Catellatospora sp. TT07R-123: one gene and its partner. The main gene of each other region encodes a partner of the protein of the gene in region 2 in a complex. Links are inferred from orthologs where the notes say so. Each region holds a gene or a part of one and is shown on either strand. Other genes may lie near its edges.

Region 1 (9,406 bases), 1.4 Mb from region 2 along the record:
GGCGCAATGCCCAGGGGGAGCCGTGTTGACGACACCGTCGCGAGGGAATACTCCCCTCCCGCTCTTCCCTATTGTCTATCACGCGCGGGCACAAAGCCTGTCGGGTCGCCCGTACGGACGATGATGCAGCTCAGCCTATTGGTCAACCAAGTGGATTGGTAAGGACCCACCCCGTGTCCAGCACGTTTTCACAGGCGGCCACGGCGACCTCCAGACGGCGCTCATGCGGCCCGGCCAGCTCGACCACCGGCACCCCCGACTCCACCAGCAGCTCGCGGAACCGTCCCGTCATCCACGACCGCAGGTGTTCTCCGTCACGCAGGCCGTCGTCGTCGAACGGCACCCCGGCGTCGGAGGTCAGCAGGTAGAGGTCCGGGCGCCGGGCCAGGGCCCGCACCTGCTCGGACGCGCCGCCCAGGTAGCGCTCCTCCCACAGCGCGGTCGCCCGCGCGTCGGTGTCGCAGAACAGCAGCGGCGAGCCCTGCCCGGCCGCGGCGTCCTCAGCCGCCGACTGCGCCCGCGCCACCTCGACGAAGTCGGCCCGTTCCCACACCACGTCGAACACGGTCGCCGCCGGATCGGCCGTCCGCAGCACGGCGAGCTTGCGCTCGGTCAGCTCCCGGCCGTACTCGGGCACCCAGCGGGTGTCCGCCCAGACCCCGCCCCGGGCACGGAAGTGCCCGGCCAGCGCTGCCGCCATCGTGGTGGTGCCGGTCGACTCCGCCCCGACCACCACCACCCGCCGGGCGAACCAGGCCCGCACCGACGCCGACAGCCGGTCCCAGTGCGCCACCGGATCGGCGCGCACCGCCGTCCCGGACACCGGCACCGCCGCGCGGGCCGGGTCGACCGCGACGTGTACGGCTTCGAACCGGCGCGCCAGCTCCGCGCCGTACCCCTCCGAACTGAACACCGCGTCCACCCGGCGGCCGCCGACGGCGTCGCGGAACACCGCGCAGTGCGCGTCCCAGACGTCCGGGTCGCCGTAGTCGACGCGGACGTCGTCGTAGCGGCCCGCGAAGCGCACCCACGGGGTGTCGGCGTGCTCGGCGCGCAGCCAGTCCAGCCGCAGCTCCAGCGGGATCGACTCGGACCGCGACGGCGCCACCACCACGGTCACCTCGGCACACGCCGCCGCGGCGGCGCGGATCAGCAGATGGTGCCCGGCGTGCGGCGGGTAGAACTTGCCCACCACCATCCCGTGGCCGAAACCCCTGCTCACGCGGGCACCGCGGCCGCCGGGCGCAGCGCACCCCGCCAGGCCGCCAGGCCCGCGACGCACAGGCCGAGGAACACGACGTACAGCACCGCGGTCAGCCACAGGTCCTTGTACAGGTACAGCGGGATGTAGACCAGATCGGCCGCGATCCACACCCACCAGCTCTCCACCTTCTTGCGGCACTGCAGGTAGGTCGCCGCCAGCGACAGCACCGTGGTCACCGCGTCGGCCCACGGCACCGTCGAGTCCGTGACCCGGGTCAACAGCAGCCACAGCCCGAGCGTGCCGGCCGCCGAGGCGGCCGCCAGCCAGGCCCACTCCGCGGCCGACGTGCGCGACACCGCGAGCTCCCGCCGCCGACCCCGGCCGTAGAGCCAGTGCCACCAGCCGTACAGGCCCAGCACCACGTAGACCAGCTGCAGGCCGGCGTCGGCGTACAGGGCGGAGTCCCAGAACACCACCAGCAGCAGCGCCACGTTGAGGATGCCGACCGCCCAGTTCGCGACGTGCTCGCGCACCAGCAGCCACACGTTCACCACTCCGGTGAGGAAGCCCAGCACCTCCGCCCAGGTCACCACGGTGGTCCCCAGCGTCAGCGCGGGGTGCAGCAGCAGGTCGGCGAGGTGGTGCAGCATGCGGACACCCTAGGACCCGGCCACCTGGGCGGCCAAGGCCGTGCGAGGATCGCCTCATGGTCCTCGAAGTCGCTCTGATCGAGGTCCTCCCCGGCCGGGAGGACGAGTTCGCCGCCGCCTACGCCAAGGGGCACGAGGTGCTCGCGGGCACCCCGGGCTGCCTGAGCGTGCGGATGACCCGCGGCATCGAGTCGCCGTCGCGGTTCGTGCTGCTGGTCGAGTGGGAGAACGTCGCCGCGCACGAGGACAACTTCCGCGCCACCGAGCGGTTCACCACCTGGCGCGGCCTGATCGGCCCGTTCTTCGCCGCCCCGCCCGTGGTCGAGCACTTCGCGGACGTCCCGCACGCCTGATGCCGCGCCGCAGCCTGACCACCTCGGACGGGGTGCTGGTCGACGCCCACCACGACCCGGGTGACGCCGCCCTCGCCGTGGTGGTCGCGCACGGCTTCACCGGTTCCTGGCAGCGCCCGGCCGTACGCCGCGCCGCCGCCGTCTTCGGCCGGTCCGGCGGCGTGATCAGCTTCGACTTCCGCGGCCACGGCGCCTCCGGCGGCAAGTCGACCGTCGGCGACCTGGAGATCCACGACCTCGAAGCGGCCGTGGCCTGGGCCCGGGAGCTCGGCTACCGCCGCGTCGTCACCGTCGGCTTCTCGATGGGCGCCTGCGTCGCGGTCCGGCACGCGGGCCTGCTGCGCGGCGTCGACGCGATCGTGGCGGTCAGCGGCCCGGCCCGCTGGTACTACCGGGGCACCCCGCCGATGCGGCGGGTGCACTGGGTGCTGGAACGGCGGCTCGGCCGCCTGGTCGGGCGGGTCGCGCTGAAGACCCGGATCGCCTCGGGCGGCTGGGCCGAAGAGCCGCTGCCGCCGTACGCCGCAGCGCCGCTGATCTCGCCGATCCCGCTGCTGGTGGTGCACGGCGACGCCGACGCGTACTTCCCCGTCGAGCACGCGCACCAGATCTACGGCGCGGCCGGCGAACCCAAGGAGCTGTGGCTGGAGCCCGGCTTCGGCCACGCCGAGAACGCGGCCTCCGACGAGCTGCTCACCCGCATCGCCACCTGGCTGACCACCCACGCCCCGGCCCACTGACCGCCCCCTGATCGGCGGCGACGCGTTCGCACTGGCACCATTCACGGGCATGGCCCCCTCACCTACGTCGATGTGGCTGCCGGTCGGGCACCGGCTCGTGCTGGCGGCGTTCGCGCTGCTGGTGGCGGTGTCGTGGTGGCACCCGCGCTGGCCGGCCGAGCAGGCGCTGCACCACAGCCTGACCGTGGTCGCGGTCGCCGCCCTGCTGTGGGCGCAGCACCGGCTGCGGCTGCCGCTGAGCTCGTTCGTACTGCTGGTGGTGTTCCTGGCGCTGCACACGATCGCGGCGCGCTGGATCTACTCGTACGTGCCGTACGACGAGTGGGTCGCCGCCCTGACCGGGCGGTCGCTGTCGGAGCGGTTCGGCTGGCAGCGCAACAACTTCGACCGGCTGGTCCACTTCGGATACGGGCTGCTGCTGGCCCCGGTGCTGGTGCGGCTCTGGCGTGAGCGCGGGGTGCCGCGCGGACGGGCCTGGCTGCGCGCGGCCGAGCTGGTCCTGGCCACCGGCGCGCTTTACGAGCTGTTCGAGTGGGCGATCGCGCTGACGCTGGCCCCCGGCGCGGCCGAGGCGTACAACGGGCAGCAGGGTGACATGTGGGACGCGCACGCCGACATGGCCCTGGCGCTGCTCGGTGCGCTGCTCGGCGGTGCGGTCGCGGTACTGCGACCGGCGCGACATCATCCGAACGGATGAGGCTGTTTACCCCCAACGGGTGGCGGGTAGCTCGATGGCATGACTACTGACCTGCCCCCGCTTCCCCCGTTGTCCGACGAGGCTGAGCAGAACTACCAGCCCGCAGGCCAGAGCATCGTCGAGATGCTGGCCGAGGAGCACCGCCAGATCACCAGGCTGTCGGCCGAACTCGCCGTCGAGGCCGCCTCAGCCTCGCCGTCGCGGCGCAAGCAGGTCGCCGACGTGGTGACCGCCGTCGTGAGCCGCCACCTGGCCGCCGAGGAGCAGTACCTGCTGCCCGCGGTGCGCCGGCACCTGCCCGACGGCGACGACCTGGCCAGCCGCGAGCTGGCCGAGGACGGCGCGATCCGCCAGATGCTGCAGACTCTCCAGACCGTGCCGCCGGAGGACGAGAAGTTCCAGGAGCTGGCCCTGGAGGTGGACCAGCAGCTGCGCCGCCACAAGCACACCGCCGACCGCCGCATCCACATGCGCCTGGCGCAGGCCGCCACCGACGAGGAGCTGATCCGGCTGGGCAACCGGGCCGCGATCGCGGAGGAGGCGGCGACCACCCGGCCGCACCCGGGCGCCCCGTCCACGCCCCCGTGGAACCGGCTGACCGACCCGCTGCTGGGCGCGGCGGACAAGCTCCGCGACGCGCTGACCGGGCGGTCGACGTACCCGGAACAGCTGTGACCGCAGACCCGATGCCAGGCAGCCGGGGCACGCCGCGCGGGCGGCGTGCCCCGGTCGCTTCTCGGCTCAGGCCGCGACGTCCATCTGGCGCAGCTCCTTCTTGAGCTCGCTGATCTCGTCGCGGATGCGGGCCGCGAGTTCGAACTGCAACTCGCCCGCCGCGGTCAGCATCTGGTCGGTCAGCTCGCCGACCAGCTTGACCAGCTCAGCTCGGGCCATGCCCGCGCTCTCGGCCACGATGGTGCCCCGCCGCTCGCCGCTGGTGCCGCGGCCCTTGGACTTCGTCCCCGGCACCGGCGCCTTGCCCCGCGACATCTGCCGGCCGGACCCGCCGATCAGCTGCCCGCCCCCGGCTGCGGCCATCGCGAGCTCGCTGTCCTCGGCCTCGCGGTAGATGTCGTCGAGGATGTCGTGGATCTTCTTGCGCAGCGGCTGCGGGTCGACCCCGTTGGCCTCGTTGTACGCCACCTGCTTGGCGCGGCGCCGGTCGGTCTCCTCGATCGCCGACGCCATCGACGGCGTGATCTTGTCGGCGTACATGTGGACCTCGCCGGAGACGTTGCGGGCCGCGCGGCCGATCGTCTGGATCAGCGAGGTGCCGCTGCGCAGGAAGCCCTCCTTGTCGGCGTCGAGGATCGCCACCAGCGACACCTCGGGCAGGTCCAGGCCCTCGCGCAGCAGGTTGATGCCGACCAGCACGTCGAACTCGCCGATGCGCAGCTCCTTGAGCAGCTCCACCCGGCGCAGCGTGTCGACCTCCGAGTGCAGGTAGCGCACCCGGATGCCGTTCTCCAGCAGGTAGTCGGTCAGGTCCTCGGCCATCTTCTTGGTCAGCGTGGTGACCAGGACCCGCTCGTCGCGCTCAGTGCGCACCCGGATCTCGTGCATCAGGTCGTCGATCTGGCCCTTGGTCGGCTTCACCACCACCTGCGGATCGACCAGGCCGGTCGGGCGGATCACCTGCTCGACGAACTCGCCGCCCGCCTGCTTGAGCTCCCATGGGCCCGGCGTGGCGGACAGGAAGACCATCTGCCCCACCCGCTCCAGGAACTCGTCGAAGCGCAGCGGGCGGTTGTCCTGGGCGCTGGGCAGCCGGAAGCCGTGCTCGACCAGCACCCGCTTGCGCGAGGCGTCGCCCTCGTACATGCCGCCGATCTGCGGGATGGTCACGTGCGACTCGTCGATCACGGTCATGAAGTCGTCGGGGAAGTAGTCGAGCAGGCAGTGCGGCGGGCTGCCCGGCTCGCGGCCGTCGATGTGCAGCGAGTAGTTCTCGATGCCGTTGCAGAAGCCGACCTGCCGCATCATCTCCAGGTCGTACGTGGTGCGCATGCGCAGGCGCTGGGCTTCGAGCAGCTTGTTCTGCCGGTCGAGCTCGGCCAGGCGCGCCTCCAGCTCCGCCTCGATGCCGCCGATGGCGCGCTCCATCCGCTCCGGCCCCGCCGCGTAGTGGGTCGCCGGGAAGATCAGCATCTGCTGCACGTCGCGCACCACGTCGCCGGTCAGCGGGTGCAGGTAGGACAGGCGCTCGATCTCGTCGCCGAAGAACTCGATCCGCAGCGCCAGCTCCTCGTACGCCGGGATGATCTCCAGCGTGTCGCCGCGCACCCGGAACGTGCCCCGGTTGAACGCGATGTCGTTGCGCGCGTACTGGATGTCGACCAGGCGGCGCAGCAGCTTGTCGCGGTCCAGCTCCTCGCCGACGCTGACCTTGACCGCGCGCTCCAGGTATTCCTGCGGCGTGCCCAGGCCGTAGATGGCGCTGACGGTCGCCACCACGATCACGTCCCGGCGGGTCAGCAGCGACATCGTCGCCGAGTGCCGCAGCCGCTCCACCTCCTCGTTGATCGAGGAGTCCTTCTCGATGTAGGTGTCCGTCTGCGGGATGTACGCCTCGGGCTGGTAGTAGTCGTAGTAGCTGACGAAGTATTCGACCGCGTTGCGCGGCATCAGCTCGCGGAACTCCTTGGCCAGCTGGGCGGCGAGCGTCTTGTTGGGCGCCAGCACCAGCGCCGGCCGCTGGAGGCGCTCGATGAGCCAGGCCGTGGTGGCCGACTTGCCGGTGCCCGTCGCGCCCAGCAGCACGGTGTGCCGGTCGCCCCGGCGCACCCGCCGCGCCAGGTCCTCGATCGCCGCGGGCTGGTCGCCACCAGGCGTGAACTCACTGATTACCTGAAACGTGCCATCCAGGCGCGGGATCTGCTGGCTCATGCCGCCAAACCTACGCTCAACCTCCGACATGCCACGCAAGGTGACGCTGATCACGCTGCGGCAACCGGGCGGCGGCGCGGCCGAGGACGATCACGGCAGGTCCCTTGGCCAGGCAACTTCTCCACCCCCGTCGCGCACGGGTGACAGCGGGTGACCCTTAGTAAGTGACCGGCTCCAATATTGCGATTGTGTGTCATCAATCACGGCGTTAACGTCATGGAGTAGGCCGCTCGCGGCGGCCGTACCGGGGAGACCGGACCTCCACACCGGCCGGTTACCACCCCCGGCGCACCGGTAGCAGCCCCGATCCGCCCCACCGCAGGATCGTGAGCGCACCGCTGCGGTCGCGCACCATGTGTGCGCCGACCGGCCGCCGCGAACGGTCTGACCTTTTCCCCGACCGACCCTTCCCGCACGCGGGCGCGTGCGGGCGTACGCGCGTGTGCGTGCGGGCGTGGCGGGCGCGTGCGTGCGGGCGTGGCGGGCGCGTGCGTGCAGTTTCGGGGAAACTGCTGGAATCTCGGGGCGAATTCGAGCACTTTCCCCGAAACTGCACGAACTTCGCCGCCCTCCCCCGCGAACGTCACCTCGTACGCCCCCTTCACGTTGCACCTGCCGTGGGTGTCACCTCCGGCCGCCGCCGCGTCGTCAACGTCATCGCCAGCGCCGGGCTCGTGCTCGGCCTCGCCGCCGGGCTGAGCACCGGCCTGGCCTCCTGCACCGCCAAGAAGCCGGTCGCCGAGAGCACGCGGCCGCTGGCCGACGGCGAGCTCAAGCGCCTGGCCGGGATGCGGGTGGTCAACTACGAGGACGCCCGCGTCGGCCTGCGCGGCACCGTCGGGCCGGCCAGCCGCAAGACCCGGGTCGCGGGCTGGATCGACTGGCGCCGCGAGGTGGTGTACCTGTCGGTCACCGACCCCGAGGGCGGCACCGCGCTGGTGCAGGCGGTGCCCGGGGTGCTCGCGGTGCGTACCGGCCCGGTCGGTCCCGCGTCGGCCTCGACCGGCCCCGACTCCGACGCGGCCGCGCCCGGCCTGCCCCCGGTCGACCCGCCCGAGGACGGCTGGCGGGCGCGCCCCATCCAGCTCGGCGGCGACGAGCAGCGCCCGCTGGACAACCTCGTCTCGTTCCTCTTCCTGCTGGCCCGCCCCGACCGGGACCCCGCCGACCTGCTCGGCACGCTGAAGAACCAGTACGTACGCCGCGACGCCTTCGAAGGCACCCCGGTCGACGTGCTGCTCGGCCCGGCGCTGCTGCCGCAGACCGGACCCGCCGCACCGTCGGCGGCCCCGGGGCTGACCCCGACCGCGTCGAGCAACTCGGCCGCCGACACCGAACCCGACGACGGCACGCTCGACGAGGCGAACATGGCCGCCTCGGCCGCTCCCTCCGGCAGCCCCGAGCCCTCGTACGCGCCGGACTCGCTGGAGGCGCACGGCGGCGCGGTCGGCTACTGGCTCGACGACAAGGGCGCGCTGCGGCGGCTGGAGACGGTGCTGGCCACCGGCCTGCCCGCCACCGTGGACCTGCTGCGCGACCAGCAGCAGGAGTTCACCCGTACCGCGGTGCTGGGCGGGCAGCCCAACAACCCCACGAAGATCACCGAGAAGGAAGCCGAGATGCTGTCCCGGCTGCGCCAGCGCAACCTGCGCGCCCGCGGCGGCAAGGTCACCCTGACCATGCCGGTGCTGCCCGGCACGCTGCGGCTGGGCACGGGCTGGCTGGACTGGCAGCGGCACCTGAGCTACCTGGCCGTGCACGACTCCGACGACACCGACTACGACGTGCTCGTACACGCCGACCGCACCGGTGTCGCCACCCGCAAGACCGGCAAGAAGGCCACCGAGGTCCCGCCGCTGCCCGCCCCGAAGGGCGACTGGGACCGGGCCGAGTGGGCCGACCTGGGCACCAAGACCGAGATCACCGACCTGGACTACCTGGTCCACGAGGCGATGTCGCTGGCCGCGGGCACGCCCGACGATGCCGCCCACATCCGCCAGCACGGGCGGCGGCTGCGCGTCGACGTGCTGCGCGGGGTGCCGGTGGGCGTGTTCGAGCTGCCCACGGCCGTCGAGGTGAACGTGCCGGCCGGGATGGCGCGGATGCGGTACTGGGTGGACAACTCCGGCGTGCTGCAGCGGCTGGAGCTGCGGACCGCCACCGGCGGGTTCGCACAGCTCGACCTCGACCTCAGCGACCCGCTGCCCGCCCTGCCCCCGCGCGTCTACTGACCGCGGCGGCAGCGGCGCCGCGCCCGCTTTCCACTGACGCTGGCCTATCTAGAGGACGATTCTCCAAGATCCGTCCTCTAGATAGGCCAGCGTCAATGCTAGGCGGGGCGGCGTGACGGCGGGCAGTGTGGCAGCGGGGCGGGGGGTGACGGCGGGGCGGGGTGGCAGCGGCCCGCCGCGTGCTCCCGCCCCGCGGTCACTCCGGACGCAGCCGGGGCCAGATCTCGTCGACGGCGGCGTGCAGGTCGGCGATGCTGCCCTCGTTGACGATCGCGATGTCGGCCACCGCCCGCCGCTGCTCGTCAGTCGCCTGCGCGGCGATCCGGGCGGCCGCGTCCGCCTCGGCCATCCCCCGGTCCCGCACCAGCCGCGCGACCCGGGTCACCTCGTCGGCGAACACCACGATCACCAGCTCGTACGTCGGCGCCAGCCCCGCCTCCACCAGCAACGGCACGTCGTTCACGACCACCGCGTCCGGCGGCGCCGCAGCGGCCAGCTCGGCCGTGCGCGCCCGCACCCGGGGATGGATGATCGCCTCCAGGTCCCGCCGGGCCGCCTCGTCACCGAAGACCAGCTTCCCCAGCGCGGGCCGGTCCAGCGACCCGTCAGCGGCCAGCACGCCCGGCCCGAACCGGGCCACCACCT
Region 2 (9,394 bases):
GCCACCGCGAGCGCCGGGGCAGCCAGCACCCGCAGCACGCTCGTCCAGCTCCGATGGCGGGGGTGACTCATAGAGACGCCTCCATTGTCTGCGCCGCGCTCGTATGCGCGGCAGGCTATGGACATCCTGGAGCAGCGCGCCCGCTCGCGCCACCAGAGATCGGTGACGTTTGCGTGACCGCCGGTCGGCTCGGAGCGCTGTCAGCCGGGACGCATAGACTCACCAGACGATGCATCCTCTCTTCGACCTCCCTGACGCCACGCCGTCCACCGAGCGCACGGCGGGTGCCGGTGCACCCGCGCAGGGCTCCCGCGGCGGCGATCCCTCCCGCGTGATGAAGCTGCTGGAGGGTCTCAACGAGCCCCAGCGCGCCGCGGTGGTGCACGCCGGCGGCCCGCTGCTGATCGTCGCCGGTGCCGGCTCGGGCAAGACCCGGGTGCTCACCCAGCGCATCGCGTACCTGCTGGCCGCGCGGGACGTGCACCCGGGCGAGATCCTGGCCATCACCTTCACCAACAAGGCCGCGGGCGAGCTGCGCGAGCGCGTGGCGCACCAGGTCGGCAACCGGGCCCGGATGATGTGGGTGTCCACCTTCCATTCGGCTTGCCTGCGCATCCTGCGCGCCGAGCACGAGCACGCCGGGCTGAAGTCGTCGTTCTCGATCTACGACGCCGACGACTCGCGGCGGCTGATGCAGCTGGTCTCCCGCGAGCTCGACCTCGACCCCAAGCGCTACCCGCCGCGCAGCCTGGCCGCGCAGGTGTCGAACCTGAAGAACGAGCTGATCGACCCGGAGTCGTTCACGGCGAGCGGCCCGACCCAGCGCGTGCTCGCCGAGGCGTACACGCTGTACCAGCAGCGCCTCCAGCAGGCGCACGCGCTCGACTTCGACGACATCATCATGCGTACGGTGCACCTGCTCCAGGCCAAGCCGGAGGTCACCGAGAAGTACCGCCGCCGGTTCCGCCACGTGCTCGTCGACGAGTACCAGGACACCAACCACGCGCAGTACATGCTGATCAAGGAGTTGGTCGGGGGCGGTGACGCCGCGGCTTCGCAGGCCACGCCTCCCGGTGAGCTGTGTGTGGTCGGTGACGCCGACCAGTCGATCTACGCCTTCCGGGGCGCGACCATCCGCAACATCCTGGAGTTCGAGCGCGACTACCCGCATGCCACCACGATCCTGCTGGAGCAGAACTACCGCTCGACGCAGACCATCCTCAGCGCCGCCAACGCGGTGATCGACCGCAACGCCGACCGCAAGCCCAAGCGGCTGTGGAGCGACCAGGGCGCGGGCGAGCAGATCACCGGGTATGTGGCCGACAACGAGCACGCCGAGGCCGACTGGGTGGCCCGCGAGATCGACCGGCTGTGCGACGCGGACGCGGCCCGGCCGGGCGACGTGGCGGTCTTCTACCGCACCAACGCCCAGTCCCGGGTGTTCGAGGACATCTTCATCCGGCTCGGGCTGCCGTACAAGGTCGTCGGCGGGGTGCGCTTCTACGAGCGCAAGGAGGTCCGCGACGCGCTGGCCTACCTGCGGGCGATCGCCAACGAGGACGACACCGTCAGCATGCGGCGGATCATCAACACGCCCAAGCGCGGCCTGGGCGACCGGGCCGAGGCCGTGGTGGAGGCGCTGGCGGCGCGGGAGCGGGTGTCGTTCGGGGCGGCGCTGCGCCGGGCGGCGGACGCGCCGGGCATCGCCACCCGCGCGGTGAACTCGATCAACGACTTCCTGGCGATGCTCGACGAGGCCCGCGACCTGGCCCGTGAGGCGCCCCCGGAGGCGGTGCTGGAGTTCATCCTGTCCCGTTCGGGCCTGCTGGCCGAGCTGGAGGCGAGCCTGGACCCGCAGGACGAGGGCCGGGTGGAGAACCTCCAGGAACTCGTCAGCGTCGCCCGGGAGTACGCCGAGCGCACCGCGGCCGCCGACGAGACCCCGGCGCTGGCGGGCTTCCTGGAGCAGGTGGCCCTGGTCGCCGACGCCGACCAGGTGCCCAGCGACGACCCCGACCACCAGGGCGTGGTCACGCTGATGACCCTGCACACCGCCAAGGGGCTGGAGTTCCCGGTGGTGTTCCTGAGCGGTCTGGAGGACGGCGTCTTCCCGCACCTGCGCTCGCTCGGCGACGTCAAGGAGCTGGAGGAGGAGCGCCGCCTGGCGTACGTCGGGATCACCCGTGCCCGGCAGCGGCTGTACCTGTCCCGGGCGGTGACCCGCTCGGCCTGGGGCCAGCCGCAGTACAACCCGCCGTCGCGGTTCCTGGAGGAGCTGCCGCCGGAGCTGCTGGACTGGAAGCGCACCGAGGGTGCGGTGAGCTCGTGGGGCGGCGACCGCGGCGGCATCGGCGGCCGCGAGCGCAGCCAGGAGCGCGCGGCGAGCACGTTCGTCGGCGGCACGAGCCGCGCGGCGGCGCTGGCCAGCCGGATCGGCGTGGACCCGAGCAAGCTCGCCACGGCCAGCGACCTGGCCTCGGCTCCGGCCCTGTCGGCCGGTGACCGGGTCAACCACCAGCGCTACGGCCTGGGCCGGGTGCTCGCGGTGCAGGGTGTCGGGGCCCGGGCGCAGGCCCAGGTCGACTTCGGCGACCAGGTGTTGTGGCTGGTGGTCCGGCACGCGCCGATCGAGAAGATCTGAGCCGTACCCTCCGCTGAAACGACGTGTGGCCCGGATCGATGATCCGGGCCACACGCTTTCGGGGGGGTGGGGTGGGGATGGGTGGTGCTGGGGATGGGTGAAGGGGATGGGCGGTCTCGGGTCAGCAGCCGGTGCTGATACCGCGCTCCTGGAGCCACGGGGCGGGGTTGACCTGGTTCCACATGCCCTGGTGCACCTCGAAGTGCAGGTGGGGACCGGTCGAGTCACCGGTGGAACCCTCGTAGCCGAGGATGTCGCCGGCCTTGACCTGCTGACCCTCCTGGACCACGGTGCGGTTCATGTGGGCGTAGTGCGTGAAGTAGCCGTTGCCGTGGTCGACCACGACCGAGATGCCGTAGCCGGAGTAGACCCAGCCGGCCGCGAAGACGGTGCCGGGGCCGACGGCCCGGATCGGGGTGTTCTCGGGCATGGCGAAGTCGATGCCCTTGTGCTCGGTGCCCCAGCGGGGGCCGAAGCACGAGCTCACCGGGGCGCCCTGCATCGGGGTGCTCCACACGGGGCGGGCGGCCTTCGGCGCGGCGGCCTTGGCCTGCTTCGGCGCGGCCTGCTTGGCCTTCGCCGGGGCGGCCTGCTTCGCCTTGCTCTTGGCGGGGGTGTTGCTCTTGGTGCTGCGGGTGGACCGGTCGGCCCGCTCGGCGACAGCCTCCCGCTTGGCGGTGGCGGTCTGCGCGACGGTGGTCAGCGACTTGGCCGGGGCGTTGTCGATGGTGGCGGCGACGAAGCCGACCGATGCGACGCCGGCGAGAACCGCGATGGCGGTGACCGCACGGGTGCGTCCCTTCAGTCCGGCGCGGACCAGGTCGCGGGCGGCGACCAGCTTCTCGCGGCCGGCCTTGAAGATCTCGGTGCTGCTCTGCACGAGGGGAACCTCCGTTGTGTCTCCGTTGACGGGAGCCATGTTGCCTGGTCAGAACGGGGGTAGCCAAGCGGGCTCCGAGGCCGATTCGGATATTCGGGCGGTTCTCGGGCTGGTCGTTTGTCCTGTTGTCGAACCCCGACCGACCCTGAGTCCCTTAAGGGGGGAGTGACCTCGGTCACCCGACAGGCCCGATTTCGTGACCGGGGGAGGTGGCGTCGTTGCGCTGCGTGATGTCAGACCAGACAAAACCGCCCGCATCGGAAGGATGCGGGCGGTTCGGAAGTATCGCTTCAGCCGACGGAGCCGTCGAAGGCCTGCTCGATTTCGAGTTCGAGATCAACACCGTGGTCCTTGAACCAGGGGATCGGGTTCACGGCGACGTCGTTGACGTGGATCTCCAGGTGCAGGTGGGAGCCGAACGAGTGGCCCGTGTTGCCGCCGAGGCCGATGACCTGGCCGGCCTTCACCTTGTCGCCGACCTTCACCAGCAGCTTGCTGGAGTGGCCGTACACCGTCTTGAGGCCGTTGCCGTGGTCGATGATGATGCAGTATCCGTAGCCGCCGTTCCAGCCGGCGAGGATGACGGTGCCGTCGTGGACCGCCGAGTACGGCGTGCCCTCGGTGAGGGCCAGGTCGACGCCCTTGTGCATCTTCCCCCAGCGCATCGCGAAGCCGGAGGTGATGCGGTAGTTGTGGAAGGGCAGCAGCCAGGCGTTGGGCGCCGCGGTGATCGAGGTGCTGAGCGTCCGGTCGTCGCCGCGGCTGGCGCGGTCGGCTGCCTCCGCACGGGCGACGCTGGAGTCGGAGACCGCGGTGGTGTCACCGCTGAGGCTGTCGGTCTTGGCGTCCGTGATGCCGGCTCCGGCACCGAAGGCCACGATTCCCGCGCCGACGAACGCGGTGGTGATGACGGCTGCGTACCTGCTGCGGGGCGGCGTGGCCACCCGGCGGCGACCGCGGTAGCGGTCGCTCTCACGTAAGAGCTCGGGCCGGTATTGCACCTACAGCCTCCGTCATCGGTGGCGCCGCTGGATCACGACGCTCTGTCACCCTGTTTTGGATGGCACTGCGGGACAACTTAACCAACCCGTAGGGGTAGGCACAAGCTCCTGAACGTCATCCCTTAGCCGTCAGTGCGACTGTCCGGCCCGAATATCCCCTTTCTGTCCGTATTTATCCCGGAATCCGGTGATCACGTAGAGTGATCGTTCGCGGGGCAGGCCGTATATATAGGCGTCGCGCTGTGATGTGACCTGACCGCTGGTGGTGACCCCCGGGGTGTGGGTTACCGTTCGTTAAGTCTGTACGGCGAGAGGTGAGCACTGATGGGCACTCGTATTCGCGTGGTCGTGGCCAAACCGGGGCTCGACGGGCACGACCGCGGCGCGAAGGTGGTGGCCAGGGCCCTGCGTGACGCGGGTATGGAGGTCATCTACACCGGGCTGCACCAGACGGCGGAGCAGATCGTGGAGACCGCGATCCAGGAGGACGCGGACGCGGTCGGCCTGTCCGTCCTGTCCGGTGCGCACATGACGCTGTTCCCCCGGGTCGTCGGCCTGCTGCGTGAGCGCGGCGCGGGCGACATGGTGGTGTTCGGCGGCGGCATCATCCCCGAGGCGGACATCCCCGAGCTGGAGCGGCTCGGCGTGGCGAAGGTGTTCACGCCGGGTGCGACCACCCAGGCGATCGTCGAGTGGGTGCGGGCGAACGTCGCCACGACCCAGCCGGCCTGACCGGCCGGCACACGTACCGCAACAGCGAAGGCGCCCGCACCGCGGGCGCCTTTATATAAGGTGCGATTTCCCCAAGACAAAAGGGGAGGAGCCGGACGCACCCCTCACACGCCCGGCTCCTCTATGCACGACGCCCCGCCGCCACCCCTCGACCGACAGGGCATCGGCCGTTTGTGTCATCCCGCCTGGCCTTTCGGTTTCAGCGCTCTGACATCAGACTCAACGAGGGTTTTCGCAGGGGGTTACGGCCGGTGGCGCCGTCACTGGAACGGGTGACGGCGCCGATGTCCCCGCAGTCCGGCCGACCCCGCCGCGGGGCCGGGAACCCTTGCCCCGCCCCGGTCCGCATAGCCGTCGGTCATCGCCCGGTGTGCAGTTGGGCACACCGGGCGGTCGTGCCGATACCCTGCGCTGAGGGACCGTTAGGCTGCGCGGAAGGCCTATCCAGCGGAGGATGGGCAATGGTCCCTACGCGTCGTGTCGGGTGTCCCGCCGGCTACGCGTTGGGCTGGACAGCGAAGAGGTATCGGTGGACCTGTACGAGTACCAGGGGCGCGATGTCTTCGAGAAGCACGGCCTGCCCGTGCTCGCCGGTGGCGTCGCCGAGACCCCTGAGGAGGCCCGCGCCATCGCCGAGCGGCTCGGCGGCCGTGTGGTTGTCAAGGCGCAGGTGAAGGTCGGCGGCCGCGGCAAGGCCGGCGGCGTGAAGCTGGCCGACGGCGCCGACGAGGCCTACGCCCGCGCGAACGACATCCTCGGGATGGACATCAAGGGCCACACGGTCCACAAGGTGATGCTGGCCGAGACGGCCGACATCGTCGAGGAGTACTACTTCTCCTACCTGCTGGACCGGGCGAACCGCACCTTCCTGTGCATCGCCAGCGTGGCCGGCGGTATGGAGATCGAGACCGTCGCCGAGGAGCAGCCGGAGAAGGTCGCGAAGGTCGCCATCGACGCCAACCGCGGCGTCGACGAGGCCCTGGCCCGCGAGATCGTCACGGCCGGCCACTTCCCGGCCGAGGTCGCCGACCAGGTCGTCGACATCGCGGTGAAGCTGTGGGCGACGTTCGTCGCCGAGGACGCGACGCTGGTCGAGGTCAACCCGCTGGCGAAGGTGGGCGACGGCCGCGTGCTGTGCCTGGACGCCAAGGTGACCCTGGACGAGAACGCCGGCTTCCGCCACGCCGACCACGAGGCGCTGGAGGACAAGGCCGCGGTCGACCCGCTGGAGCAGGCCGCCAAGGCCAAGGACCTCAACTACGTCAAGCTCGACGGCGAGGTCGGCATCATCGGCAACGGCGCGGGCCTGGTCATGTCCACCCTGGACGTGGTCGCGTACGCCGGTGAGGAGTTCGGCGGGGTCAAGCCCGCGAACTTCCTCGACATCGGCGGCGGCGCGTCGGCCGAGGTGATGGCGAACGGTCTGGAGATCGTGCTGTCGGACCCGGCCGTGAAGAGCGTCTTCGTCAACGTCTTCGGTGGCATCACCGCCTGCGACGCGGTCGCCAACGGCATCATCCAGGCGCTGGCCATGCTCGACGGCCGGGGCGAGAAGGTCACCAAGCCGCTGGTCGTGCGGCTCGACGGCAACAACGCCGAGGCGGGTCGGGCCATCCTCGACGGCGCCGGCAACCCGCTCGTGGAGCGGGTCGACACGATGGACGGCGCCGCCAAGCGCGCCGCCGAGCTCGCTGCGGCTGGGAAGTGACATAGACAATGGCTATCTGGCTCACCAAGGACTCCAAGGTCATCGTCCAGGGCGTGACCGGCTCTGAGGGCTCCAAGCACACCCGCCGCATGCTGGCGGCCGGCACGAACATCGTCGGCGGCGTGAACCCGCGCAAGGCGGGCACCACCGTCGAGTTCGACGGTCACGAGGTGCCGGTGTTCGGCACCGTGGCCGAGGCGATGGACAAGACCGGTGCCGATGTCACGGTCATCTTCGTGCCCCCGGCCTTCACCAAGCAGGCAGTCGTCGAGGCGATCGACGCGGGCATCGGCCTGGCCGTCGTGATCACCGAGGGCGTGCCGGTGCACGACACCGCCGCGTTCTGGGCGCACGCCGTGGCGACCGGCAACAAGACCCGCATCGTCGGGCCGAACTGCCCCGGCATCGCCTCGCCGGGTGCGAGCAACGCCGGCATCATCCCGGCCGACATCAGCGGCTCGGGCCGCATCGGCCTGGTCTCGAAGTCGGGCACGCTGACCTACCAGCTCATGTACGAGCTGCGCGACATCGGCTTCTCCACCGCGGTCGGCATCGGCGGCGACCCGATCATCGGCACCACCCACATCGACGCGCTCGCGGCCTTCCAGGACGACCCGGAGACCGAGGCCATCGTCATGATCGGTGAGATCGGCGGCGACGCCGAGGAGCGCGCGGCCGAGTTCATCAAGGCGAACGTGACCAAGCCGGTGGTCGGCTACATCGCCGGCTTCACCGCCCCGCCCGGCAAGACCATGGGCCACGCGGGCGCGATCATCTCCGGCTCGTCCGGCACCGCCGACGCCAAGAAGGCGGCGCTGGAGGCGGCCGGGGTCAAGGTCGGCAAGACGCCGTCGGAGACCGCGCGCCTGATGCGCGAGGTCATGCAGGGCCGCTGAGCCCGTACGGACGACGGAAGGGGCGCCACCCGCTGCGGGTGGCGCCCCTTCTCGCGTACGCGGTCAGTAGCCGCCGTCGTAGCGGTGCCCCATCGACCCGCTGAACGCGCCGAGGGCGCAGGACAGGCCGGTGCCGATCACCCAAAGCACGGTGAAGGCGATGCCCAGCCAGAAGGCGACCTTGCCGAGGGTCTGGTCCTGGCCGTGCTCGCGGGCCTCCTTCTGGGACAGCCAGCCGAACAGGATGCCCAGCGGCGGGCAGCAGGTCACGGCGGCCACGATGCCGATGATGCCGAACAGCACCGCGTTGTCCCGGCGCGGCGGTGGCGGCGGCACCCCGTAGGGAGGTGGCGCGGTCGGCGGCGGCAGCGGCGGCACGTGCGGCCCAGGTGGCACGGGTGGTACCGGTTCGTGCGGCGGCACGGGTTCGTTCGTCATGACTTCCCCCAATCCGGACTACATGCCGGTCTTCCACCCGGACATGCTGTAGCGCCACAGGTACAGGTCCTTGCTGCACAGCGCCAGCACGCCCACCACTATCGCGATCCAGCCGAGCGTGGTGGAGCCGCCGTTCTGCTTGGCCTCGCGCAGCGACAGCCAGCCGAACAGGATGCCCAGCAGGCCGGTGCAGCACAGGGCCGTGACGATGCCGATGATGCCGAAGATCTTCGCCCGGTCCTGGTTCCCGGCCGGGGTCACCGGTGACGGCGGCAGGTGCGGCGGTGGCGGTGGCGGCGGCACCGACGGCGGTGGCGGAGGCGGCGGCGTATAGGTCACGGCACTCTCCCTCGCTAAGGACTCGATCGCAGCGTAACCCTCCTAACTCGCATACCGGGTCGAAATGGCCACGGGCTAAGGATCGTGGTCATCCCGCCTCGTTTGTGGTTAGGTAGCGCCTGATGGCGGAACATGATGGGCCCCTCGACGAGTCGCCGTCCCGGCGACCGGACGACGCTGGCCGAGTGCCGACTCAACTTCGGCCCGCAGCCCCGGGCGGTCCTGCCACGACCGCCGACGGCGCGCCGCCGACCGCTGCCCGGGAGCCCGCCGCGCCCGTGGCGGAGCCCGCCGGCCAGGACACGATGCTGCTGGACCTGGACCTGGACCTGGACCACCCGGCCGGTCCGCCCGGCCGGCACGACGACGAGCACGACGACGTCGCCACCCACGACACCGTGCTGCTCACCCCAGGGCACCTGGGCGCGCGCGAGACGGTGCTGCTGCCCCCGCGCGACGACATCGCCCACCGCGAGACGGTGCTGCTCGCACGCGGGCGCCCGCCGGGCCCGCCGCGGCCGAGCGGGGCCCCGCTCCCGGTCGCGGCCGTGGTCAACACGGTCTGGGCCGCGTTGCAGGTGCTGGCCCCGCTGCTGCTGCTGACCGTCGGGGCCCGCGCGGTCGAGGGCCCGGTCGCGTTCCTCCTGTCGACCAGGCTCGCCCTGGCCGGCTGGCTGCTCGGGCACGGGGTGCCGCTGACCGTGCCGCTCAACGAGCACCTGGCCACGCTGGACCTGCCGCCGCTGCTGCTCACCGCGG

The links.
Region 1: the proteins of pcrA (region 2) and uvrB are in contact, whole or in part, in a crystal structure (PDB 7EGT), measured with the Thermus thermophilus proteins. The link is inferred for Catellatospora sp. TT07R-123 from one-to-one orthologs. Residues at the interface, in WP_096412145.1 of Thermus thermophilus: His654, Arg656, Phe657, Gln666, Asp668, Glu669, Lys680, Arg681, Leu682, Ser683, Lys685, Tyr686, Ala687; in WP_096411307.1 of Thermus thermophilus: Glu23, Leu25, Arg26, Asp27, Gly28, Glu29, Arg30, Phe31, Arg55, Glu326, Asp327, Phe328, Glu379, Ser382, Gln383, His398, Gly400, Arg401.

What each region holds. Positions count from the first base shown.
Region 1 is NZ_BNEM01000001.1:2,543,602-2,553,007, forward strand. The notes cover bases 3,959-6,957. They hold uvrB (excinuclease ABC subunit UvrB), read right to left. Parts: upstream 6,531-6,957; coding sequence 4,386-6,530; downstream 3,959-4,385. Other genes in these bases: Cs7R123_RS10805 (hemerythrin domain-containing protein), read left to right, coding at 3,959-4,319. Outside these bases: Cs7R123_RS40710 (AAA family ATPase), read right to left, coding at 143-1,222; nicotinamide riboside transporter PnuC, read right to left, coding at 1,219-1,854; Cs7R123_RS10790 (antibiotic biosynthesis monooxygenase), read left to right, coding at 1,911-2,207; Cs7R123_RS10795 (alpha/beta hydrolase), read left to right, coding at 2,207-2,947; Cs7R123_RS10800 (DUF2238 domain-containing protein), read left to right, coding at 2,997-3,644; more of Cs7R123_RS10805, read left to right, coding at 3,684-3,958; Cs7R123_RS10815 (hypothetical protein), read left to right, coding at 7,148-8,761. UniProt on the Escherichia coli protein: The UvrABC repair system catalyzes the recognition and processing of DNA lesions. A damage recognition complex composed of 2 UvrA and 2 UvrB subunits scans DNA for abnormalities.
Region 2 is NZ_BNEM01000001.1:3,906,497-3,915,890, reverse strand. Bases 1-2,987 are described here. They hold pcrA (DNA helicase PcrA), read left to right. Parts: upstream 1-334; coding sequence 335-2,641; downstream 2,642-2,987. Other genes in these bases: Cs7R123_RS16720 (M23 family metallopeptidase), read right to left, coding at 2,763-2,987; Cs7R123_RS16730 (bifunctional UDP-sugar hydrolase/5'-nucleotidase), read right to left, coding at 1-71. Outside these bases: more of Cs7R123_RS16720, read right to left, coding at 2,988-3,521; Cs7R123_RS16715 (M23 family metallopeptidase), read right to left, coding at 3,812-4,522; Cs7R123_RS16710 (cobalamin B12-binding domain-containing protein), read left to right, coding at 4,847-5,254; sucC (ADP-forming succinate--CoA ligase subunit beta), read left to right, coding at 5,784-6,962; sucD (succinate--CoA ligase subunit alpha), read left to right, coding at 6,971-7,858; Cs7R123_RS16695 (hypothetical protein), read right to left, coding at 7,922-8,296; Cs7R123_RS16690 (hypothetical protein), read right to left, coding at 8,315-8,635; Cs7R123_RS16685 (DUF6350 family protein), read left to right, coding at 8,821-9,394. UniProt on the Escherichia coli protein: A helicase with DNA-dependent ATPase activity. Unwinds DNA duplexes with 3'-5' polarity. Translocates on single-stranded DNA with 3'-5' polarity. Initiates unwinding more efficiently from a nicked substrate than double-stranded DNA.